DNA from 3 places in the Streptomyces sp. NBC_00096 genome. Region 1 is predicted to be linked to each of the others. Evidence: riboswitches for the same ligand, from Rfam matches in the RefSeq annotation. Region 1 holds a riboswitch; each other region holds the start of a gene.
The links. Region 1 has a riboswitch for cyclic di-AMP ahead of OG904_RS02815 (peptidoglycan DD-metalloendopeptidase family protein). Riboswitches for the same ligand answer to the same signal wherever they lie in the genome.
Positions count from the first base shown of each region.

Region 2: another riboswitch for cyclic di-AMP. It lies ahead of OG904_RS05770 (M23 family metallopeptidase); the one in region 1 lies ahead of OG904_RS02815 (peptidoglycan DD-metalloendopeptidase family protein).
Region 3: another riboswitch for cyclic di-AMP. It lies ahead of OG904_RS18005 (transglycosylase family protein); the one in region 1 lies ahead of OG904_RS02815 (peptidoglycan DD-metalloendopeptidase family protein).

Region 1 covers NZ_CP108221.1:618,832-622,098, reverse strand. The annotation lists gene OG904_RS02825 (aspartate aminotransferase family protein) at 1-549, shown strand, start outside; gene OG904_RS02820 (tyrosine-protein phosphatase) at 616-1,422, opposite strand; cyclic di-AMP (ydaO/yuaA leader) riboswitch at 1,784-1,978, shown strand; gene OG904_RS02815 (peptidoglycan DD-metalloendopeptidase family protein) at 1,983-3,002, shown strand; gene OG904_RS02810 (SGNH/GDSL hydrolase family protein) at 3,203-3,267, shown strand, end outside.
Region 2 covers NZ_CP108221.1:1,373,250-1,376,516, forward strand. The annotation lists gene OG904_RS05765 (GntR family transcriptional regulator) at 1-471, opposite strand, end outside; gene OG904_RS05770 (M23 family metallopeptidase) at 637-1,434, opposite strand; cyclic di-AMP (ydaO/yuaA leader) riboswitch at 1,447-1,606, opposite strand; gene OG904_RS05775 (M16 family metallopeptidase) at 1,824-3,191, opposite strand; gene OG904_RS05780 (M16 family metallopeptidase) at 3,212-3,267, opposite strand, start outside.
Region 3 covers NZ_CP108221.1:4,089,282-4,092,548, reverse strand. The annotation lists gene eno (phosphopyruvate hydratase) at 1-798, opposite strand, end outside; gene OG904_RS18005 (transglycosylase family protein) at 1,095-1,805, opposite strand; cyclic di-AMP (ydaO/yuaA leader) riboswitch at 1,808-1,979, opposite strand; gene OG904_RS18000 (transglycosylase family protein) at 2,258-3,267, opposite strand, start outside.

The DNA of each region.
Region 1 (3,267 bases):
GGCAAGGACTGGATCTTCAAGAAGGTCTACTCCTCCATGGACCGGGTGCTCGTCCACTCCGCCAGCTTCGGCTCCAACGCCCAGGCGATGGCGGCCGGACTGGCGGTGCTCTCCGTCATGGAGGACGAGCGGGTGGTGGACAACGCCCGCACGATGGGCGACCTGCTGCGGGGGCGGCTCGCCGCACTCGTGGGCGAGTACGAACTGCTCCACGAGGTACGGGGACGCGGGCTGATGATCGGCATCGAGTTCGGCCGGCCGTCCTCGCTGGGGCTGCGGAGCCGGTGGACCATGCTGCAGGCGGCCCGCAAGGGACTGTTCGCGCAGATGGTCGTGGTGCCGCTGCTGCAGAAGCACCGGATCCTCACGCAGGTTTCCGGGGACCACCTGGAGGTGATCAAACTGATCCCGCCGCTCATCGTGGACGAGGCGGACGTGGACCGGTTCGTCGGGGCCTTCCGCGAGGTCATGGACGAGGCGCACGGAGGCGGTGCGCTGATGTGGGACTTCGGCAGGACGCTGGTGAGGCAGGCAGTCGCCAACGGCTGAGCCGGCGGCGGGGGCGCCGCCCGCGCGGGCGGGCGGCGCCGGGCGGACGGCCCGCCTCGCGGGTGGTCAGTCCAGCAGCCGGTCGCGGAGCCGGCCGAGGGTCGCGGGCGTGAGCCCGAGACCCTCGGCGAGGTAGCGCTCCACGCCGCCCCACTCCTCGTCGATCGTCGCGAAGGCCGTGGTCAGGTACGGGGCGCGGGCGTCGAAGAGCGGGGCGAGCAGCTCCATCGCCTCGGGGTGGCGGGCCTCGGGGGTCCCGCTGCCCCGCCGGACCCGGTAGCGGTTGTGCGGAGCGTTCGACTCCAGGTAGTCCGCGACGATCGCCTCGCGCTCGACGCCCAGCGCGAGCAGGGTGACGGCGATCGACAGGCCGGCCCGGTCCTTGCCGGCGGCGCAGTGCATGAGGGCCGGGACGCTGTCCTCGGCGAGCGCGTGCACGACCCGGCCGTGCTCGGCGGTACGGGTCCTGATCATCTCCCGGTACGAACGGGACATCCGTGCGGCGGCCCGGCCCTCGCCGAGGAGTTCGCGGAGCTGGGCCAGGTCCCCCTCCCGGACCATCTTCCAGAACTCCCCGCCGGCCGCCGGATCCGACAGCGGAATGCCGACGTTGCGCACGCCGGGCAGTTCCACGTCCGGACCCTCCAGCGCCTTGTCGGCGTCGTTGCGGAAGTCGAAGACGGTGTGCAGGCCGAGCGAGCCGAGGAACTCCGCGTCGGTTTCGGTGGCATGCGCCAGATGTCCGCTTCGAAACAGTCGTCCCGACTTGACCCTCCGGCCGTCCACGGTCGGCAGGCCGCCCACGTCGCGGAAGTTGCGTACACCGGTCAGTACCGGCTCCGTGTGCGGGCTCTGGGGTATCGGCTGGGTCACAGGGGCTCCTCCGTGTCGTCCGTGTCGTCATCGTCGCGCGGCCGTCGGGCCGTCGTCGCCCGCGCGGTCCGGTGCGTGTCCGAATTGCACTGCTTGCAGCCAACTTGCCATAGCGAGAGGCGAGATCGGACACCTCCCCGTGAGCCAGATCATACGGTGACCGTGAGTGCCTGATCGTGAATGCAGAATTGCCTTGCCGGAGCGGTTGTTGGGCGCTCGGAATGGACGGAGGGTGACCGGAATTCCGGCGGCCCGTCATCTGCAAGATTCTGTTGGGGAATTCATGACTTGTTCCGCGCGGCCGGACTGGATTACGTTCGCGATCGATCCGGACGGACCGCCTAATCCTGCCGCCGACCGGAAACCGCACCCGACTATTCACGCGCGCGGCAGGAGCGGGGGAACCAGGTAAGCCGCTGTTCCGGATCTCCTTCGGGATCTTTGCAACCGGACAGCTTGGGGTGAAGCCGTTCATCTGCCGTTCACCGGCGGATGGGCGGCCGGACATCTCCAGTCCGAACCCGACAGCTCACCTCGCAGGCGTCGGAGAGGAATCCGCCATGCCCGCAACGGGTAAGCACCGCCGTCCCAAGTCCAGCTCGATATCGCGCGGTTTCGCCGTCGCCGGCACCGGTGGCGCGGCCCTCGCACTGCCGCTGCTCGGAGCCACCGGCGCCCATGCCGCCGCCGCCCCGGCCGCCGCGCCCGCCGCCGCTCCGGTCCAGGCCCCGCAGGTCCCGGCCGCGCTCCAGGCCGCGCCCGCCCCCGCGCAGAGCGCCCCCGCCGTCTACACCGTGGTGCCGGGCGACTACCTCTCGAAGATCGCCGAGCGTCAGCACCTCACCGGTGGCTGGCAGCGGCTCTACGAGGCCAACCGCGAGGCCGTCGGCACCGACCCGTCGCTGATCCACCCGGGCCTCAAGCTGACGCTCGGCGCGAAGGGGGCGGCACCGGCCGCCGAGTCCGCACCGGCCGAAACGCCGGAACCGGCCGGGAAGTCCGCTTCCTCCGCTTCTGACGACTCGGATAATTCGGGTGATTCAGGTGATTCGGCGGGTTCTGCCGATTCCGCCGATTCCGCCAACTCCTCCGACGAGGGCTCCTCCGGCGAGTCCGCGGCCCCGGTCGCGCCCGCCCCCAAGCCGGCCGAGCCCGCCGAGCGGCAGGCCACCTCCGGCGGCTTCGTCGCCCCGGTCAGCGGCGGCACGTCCACCGCGTACCGCACCGCCGGCGCCATGTGGTCCAGCGGCTACCACACGGGTGTTGACTTCATCGCGAGCACCGGCACCACCGTCAAGGCGGTAGGCGCCGGCACCGTGGTCTCCGCCGGATGGGGCGGCGCGTACGGCAACGAGGTCGTCATCCGGCACGCCGACGGCAAGTACAGCCAGTACGGCCACCTCTCCCAGCTGTCCGTCTCGACGGGCCAGAGCGTCACCGCCGGGCAGCGCATCGGCCTCTCGGGCGCCACCGGCAACGTGACCGGACCGCACCTGCACTTCGAGATCCGCACGGGCCCCTCGTACGGCTCGGACATCGACCCGCTGGCGTACCTCCGGTCCAAGGGCGTCAGCATCTGAGACACCGCCGGACGCGCGGGTGGGACCGCGCGTCCGGCAGGGCGTGGACGCCCGGAGCGCCGTCTTCATCGGCGCCGCCGGGGGTTCGCGGCGCGTGGGCCGGGACCGGAGGGGGGTCACGGCCCACGCGCCTGTTATTCCTCATCCGGCGGGTGGTGAAGATCACGGTCAGTAAGTCCCTGGCTACGGTCGCGTAGGTCATGATCAGGGGTGAAGGATGGGCTCCCGTGGCAGCGACGACGACATCCAAGACCAAGACCATTGG
Region 2 (3,267 bases), 750 kb from region 1:
CATCCAGGCCACCTTGTGGCGCATCTGGGTGAGCAGGGCGATCAGCCCGGGGCTGCCCGAGGACTGCGCGAGCGTCTCGTGGAACCAGCCGCCCAGGGAGCGCAGGTCCTCCCCCTGCCCCCTCCTGGCCCGTTCCTGGCCCAGCCTGACCAGGCCCCGCAACACCCTGAGGTGGGCCTCGGTGCGCCGCCGGGCCGCCCGGGCCGCGGCGAGGGGCTCCAGCAGCATCCGCAGCTCCAGGAGGTCGGCGGCCTCCTGCTCGGTCGGCTCGGCCACGCAGGCGCCCGCGTGCCGGCGGGTGGTCACGAACCCCTCGGACTCCAGCGTGCGCAGCGCCTCGCGCACCGGAACGCGCGAGACTCCGTACCGGCGGGCCAGCACCTCCTCGGTCAGCCGGCCACCGGGTCCGAACACCCCGGAGACGATGTCGTCGCGGATTGCTGTGCATACCGTGTGCGCGGGAATTCGCAAGACCGGACCTCCGCCTTTTTCGTATGGCTGTGCGTGTTGCGACTCTATTGCAACACACGATAATTTCCGAGGACGGCCTGGAATGCGAAACATTCACACAACGCGAAGGCCCCGGCTCGAAGAGAGCCGGGGCCTTCGCGGAAGACGTGCGGTGCGGTGCGTTCGTCAGACGTTGACGCCGTGCGTACGCAGGTACGCGACCGGGTCGATGTCCGAGCCGTAGTCGGGGCCTGTGCGGGCCTCGAAGTGCAGGTGCGGGCCGCTGGAGTTGCCGGTGGAGCCCGACAGGCCGATCTGCTGGCCCGGGGTGACCTGCTGGCCCACGGAGACGCCGAGCTTCGACATGTGGCCGTACTGGGTGTAGGTGCCGTCGGCGTGCTTGATGACGACGTTGTTGCCGTACGCGCCGCCCCAGCCCGCCTCGACCACGGTGCCCAGGCCGACGGCGTGGACGGGGGTGCCCGAGCCGGCGTGGAAGTCGATGCCGGTGTGGCTGCCGGAGGACCACATGCCGCCGCCCGCGTGCCACTGGGTGCTGACGTAGGAGTTGTCGATCGGGGCGACGAAGGTGTTGAGGCGCTTGCGCTCCTCTTCGCGGGCGGCGCGCTCGGCGGCCTCGCGCTCGGCCTTGGCCCGGGCTTCGGCCTTCGACTTGGCCTCGGCGGCCCGCTGCTTGGCGTCGGCCTCGGCCTGCGCCTTGGCGGCGGCGGCCTCGGCGGACCGCTGCTGGGACTGGGCCTGGGCCTCGATCTCGTCCGCGAGTCCGTCGGCCACCACGATGGTGTTGAGGCCGGTGTCCTCGGCGGAATGGGCCTGGTCCGCGGCGAACGCGGGGCCGGCCAGGGAGCTGACGACGCCAGTGGTGGCGAGGGCGGCTATACCGGCGTAGCCGGCGGTCTTGCGGCTCAGACGGCTGGAACCGCGGTGCTTGCCGGAGCCGGCGGGACGACTGCCAAACGCCATGAAGGGGCTGATCCTTTCCTTCCCTCTCGCCTACCGGGTTAGCTGACGGGTTCGGAGCAGGAAGGTCTCCTACGGGCCCCCTCTCGCGAGGCGGTCCGATTCACCCCAGGGACACAAGTGGGTCCCCGGCTCCCCAGGCTCGCGCCTGACGGGGACTCGGCGATCGCTGCCCGGTGCCGCGGACGCGGCGGTTACAACTGACGGACAGCACCGCCGACGCTAGGCGGATCTTCGGACAATCACCAAACAGACACGCCCTTTTGTTGCGTACGCCACACCCCATACGGGCAACCATCGCCCCAAAGGGACAAGTAGAACAAAGGGGGCTCCGGCGGACAAGCCGCCGGAGCCCCCTTGTAGGGCCGGTCAGTTGGGCGACCGGCCTGCGATCAGTTGGTCACCACGGTCACTTCACCGATCCCGAGGGCCCGCACCGACTCCTCGATCTGCGAGGCGTCGCCCACCAGGACCGTGACCAGGCGGTCCACCGGGAAGGCGCTGACGACGGCCGAAGTGGCCTCCACCGTCCCGGTTTCGGCGAGCCGCGCGTACAACTGCGCCTGGTAGTCGTCCGGGAGCTCCTGCTCGACCTGGTCGGCGAGGGTGCCCGCGACGGAGGCGGCCGTCTCGAACTTCAGCGGGGCCACGCCCACCAGGTTCTGCACCGCCACGTCCCGTTCGGCGTCGGTCAGGCCGCCCTCCGCGAGGGTGCGCAGCACCGTCCAGAGGTCCTCCAGCGCCGGGCCGGTGTTCGGGGTGTCCACCGAGCCGCTGATGGCCAGCATCGAGGCGCCCTTGCCGTCCGCGGTGGAGCGCACCACCTGGGCGAAGGCGCGCACGCCGTACGTGTACCCCTTCTCCTCGCGCAGCACCTTGTCCAGGCGGGAGGTCAGGGTGCCGCCCAGGCAGTACGTGCCGAGCACCTGGGGCGCCCAGACCCGGTCGTGCCGGTCCGGCCCGATGCGGCCGATCAGCAGCTGCGTCTGGACCGCGCCGGGCCGGTCCACGATGACCACGCGGCCCGTGTCGTCGGCGGTGATCGGCGGGGCCGGGCGCGGCTCGGTGGTGTCACCGGTCCAGGCGCCCAGGGTGTCGGCCAGGACGGCGTCCAGGTCGATGCCGGTCAGGTCGCCGACGACCACCGCGGTGGCGGTCGCGGGGCGCACGTGGGCCTCGTAGAAGGCGCGTACGGAGGCGGAGTCGATGCGGGCGACCGTCTCCTCGGTGCCCTGGCGCGGGCGGGAGATCCGCAGGGAGGCCGGGAAGAGCTCCTTCGAGAGCTCCTTGGCGGCGCGGCGCTGCGGGTTGGCGCTCTCGTGCGGGATCTCGTCGAGCCGGTTGCGCACCAGGCGGTCGACCTCGGCGTCGCCGAAGGCCGGCGCGCGCAGGGCCTCTGCGACCAGGCCCAGTGCCTTGTGCAGCCGGGAGGCCGGGACCTCCAGGGAGACCCGCAGACCCGGGTGGTCGGCGTGCGCGTCGAGGCTGGCGCCGCAGCGCTCGACCTCGGCGGCGAACTCCTCCGCGGTGTGCTTGTCGGTGCCCTCGGACAGCGCGCGGACCATGATCGTGGCCACGCCGTCGAGGCCTGCGGGCTCCGCGTCCATCGGGGCGGCGAGGTTGATCTCGACCGCCACCACCTGCTGGCCCGGGCGGTGGCAGCGCAGCAGGGTGAGGCCGTTGGCCAGGACCGCGCGCTCGGGGGCCGGGAAGGCCCACGGCTGCGGCTCGCCGGCCTCGGGGCGCGGGTGGAAGGTCATCGTGACGGCTGCGGTGTCGCTCACTGCTCCGCCCCCTCGTTCTCGTCGCTGTTCTCGTCGCCCGCGCCGGTGTCGC
Region 3 (3,267 bases), 3.5 Mb from region 1:
GGCGGCCGAGCGGGACTGACCCTCGAACTCGTACTTGCCGTCCTTGTAGAACTCGGACGCGGCGACGTCGAGCGCGAGCGCGATGTCCTTGCCCGGGACGTAGCCGGCCTGCTTGATGGCCTCGACGATGAGGTCGAGCGCGGCGCGGTTCGACTCCAGGTTCGGCGCGAAGCCGCCCTCGTCGCCCAGACCGGTCGAGAGGCCCTTGGTGTGCAGGACCTTCTTGAGGGTGTGGTAGACCTCGGCACCCCAGCGAAGGGCCTCGGAGAAGGACTCCGCGCCGATCGGGGCGATCATGAACTCCTGGATGTCGACGTTGGAGTCGGCGTGCGACCCACCGTTGAGGATGTTCATCATCGGAACGGGCAGCAGGTGCGCGTTCGGACCGCCGAGGTAGCGGAAGAGCGGGAGGTCGGAGGCCTCGGACGCGGCGTGCGCGACGGCGAGGGAGACGCCGAGGATGGCGTTGGCGCCGAGGGAGCCCTTGTTCTCGGTGGCGTCCAGGTCGATCATCGCCTGGTCGATCAGGCGCTGCTCGGTGGCGTCGTAACCGACGAGCTCCGGGCCGAGCTGCTCGATGACGGCGAGGACGGCCTTCTCGACACCCTTGCCCATGTAGCGGTTGGGGTCACCGTCACGGAGCTCTACGGCTTCGAACGCTCCGGTGGAGGCGCCGGACGGGACTGCAGCACGGCCGGTGCTGCCATCGTCGAGGCCCACCTCGACCTCGACCGTGGGGTTGCCTCGGGAGTCCAGGATTTCCCGGGCTACGACGACGTCGATGGACGGCACGAGCATCTCCTTCTGGGATGTGACGCTGAGTGTGCGGTGGCATGTCGGGCCGTGGGATGGCCTTGCCGCTTAGAGCCTAACCGGCTCCGGGCACTCGGCCAGCCGACCGCCCGGGTCCTGGGACGAAAAAGGGTCTGAATGCCCCCCTTACAGGACATAGGGCCCTTGATCATCAGTACCTGCGGATGATCCGTCAGCCCGGACGCCCGGGCACGCAGCACCGCCCGGCGCGCAGGGTGTTGCGCGCCGGGCGGTGGAATTACTGCGTGTCGCGGAAAGCCCTACGACTGTTGCGCCAGACTTCAGCTGAGCTTCAGCTTCTGACCCGGGAAGATCAGGTCGGCGTCCGACACGATGTCCTTGTTGAGCTCGAAGAGCTTCTCCCAGCCGCCGGCGACGTGGTTCGCCTCGGCGATGACGCCCAGGTTGTCGCCGGACTTGACCTCGTAGGAGCCGTTGCCGGTCTTCGGGGCCTCGGTCTTCGGGGCCTCGGTCTTCGGAGCGGCCGCCGGACGCTCGGAGCGGGTGGTCGGGGCCTCGGAGCGCTTGGTCTCCTTCTTCGGCTCGGCCTTCTTCTCCTGCTTCTTCGGCTCGGCCTTCGGCTTGGCGGGGGTCTCCGCCGCACCGCCGCCGTTGTAGGAGGCGTTGGACAGGCCGACGCCACAGGACGGCCAGGCGCCCTTGCCCTGGCCCTTGAGGACCTTCTCGGCGATCGCTATCTGCTGCGACTTGGAAGCCTGGCTGGCCTGCGCGGCATACGACTTGCCGCCGTACGCGGCCCACGTGGAGGACGAGAACTGCAGGCCGCCGTAGTAGCCGTTGCCCGTGTTGATGGCCCAGTTGCCGCCGGACTCGCACGAGGCGACGCGGTCCCACTCGGAAGTGGTCGCGGCGGAAGCGGTGCCCGCGGCCATCAGCGGCGCCGCCACGGCGACACCGGCGACACCGGCGAGCGTGACGATGCGGACGGCCCTGGAGCCGCGACGGTGCTTGCCCTTGCCGGAAAGCAGCATGGAGTTCTCCTCACCGACGCCTGCGAGGTGAGCTGTCGGGTTCGGGCGAGTGAGTGCCCGGACAAGCGACCTAGCGCTTGGCTTAACCCCAAGCCGGTTCCGTGACCGTCTCTCAACGGCCGGTTCCGGCGCCTACCTTGGTTCCCCCGCTCCTGCCTTCGGCGCTTGACGCGACGAGTGTTCCCTCCGTCCGCCGGCAGGATTCGGCGATGCGGTCGAAGGAGCCCGCGGTGGCGAGCGATTCAGAAGGTAGACAGGTCTCCCCCCGATGTTCAACGAGGGCCATCGGGGGAAAACGTGCCTACTTGCGCTTCCCGGAGGGGCGTTTGCGCAGGTGAGGGCGGGGTTTGCGGAACCCTCCGGGCCGGACACGCCAGTTGACCTGAAGAGACACATGTCTCACTTACAGAAAACGGACAATCAGCTGCTTCCGGGCGCCTGAAGTGCCGCTATTAGTGCGATAGATCCAGGTTCTGACCGGGCTTGATCAGGTTCGCGTCCTCGCCGATGACCTGCTCATTGGCTGCGTAGAGCGCGTTCCAGCCGCCCTTCACTCCGTTGGCGTCCGCGATCGTGGCCAGGCTGTCGCCCACCTTCACGGTGTACTGAGGGTCCGACGCGGCGTCAGCCGGGGCCGTCTCCTCAACGGCGGCCGGGCCGCGGTGCTTACCGCCGCCCTCGCTCGCACCGGCTGCCGGGGCGGCCGGATCGGTGGTGGCGCCGGGCGCCGCCGGATCGGCCGGGGCGGTGGACTGACCGGGCTGCGCGGACTCCGACGGGGCGCTCGGAACAGTCGGGTTCGCCGGATTCGTCGGATTCGCCGGGTCGGACGGGGTCACCGGAACCGACGGGTCCACGGGGGTTACGGGAACCACGGGCGCGGTCGGGTCCGTGGACGGCGCCGTCGGAACGGTGGGGTCCGCCGGGGTCGTGGGAGCCGTCGGGTCCCCCGGGAGCCCGGGAGGGGCCGTCGGGAGGTCCGGCGGGGGCATGACGGGCAGTCCGCTGGGCGGGCCGATCGGATAGTCGGGCAGCAGGGAGGACGGCGAGGGCCCGGGAGCGGGAGCAGTCGGGGCCCCGAAGTCCGTGGACGGCGCGCCCGAGCCGAGGTAGGGCACGGAGTCGTCCGGGCGGGACGGGGTGGGGGTGATGGATTCGGAACCGCGGGGCAGGCCCGGGTCCACCTCGGCGGCGGGCGCCTGCTGCGTCAGCCCCGCCGACGCTCCGCACAGCGGCCAGGCCTGGGGGCCCTGGGAGGCCAGGACCCGCTCGGCCACGGCGATCTGCTGGGAGCGGCTGGCGAGGTCGGCGCGCTCGGCGAAGTCGAGCCCGCCGGCGTTCTTCCACTGCTCCTGGCTGAACTGCAGCCCGCCGTAGGAGCCGCTGCCGAAGTTGGCGCTCCAGGTTCCGCCGCTCTCGCACTCGGCGACCTTGTCCCATGTGGAGGTCTCCGCGGCGTTCG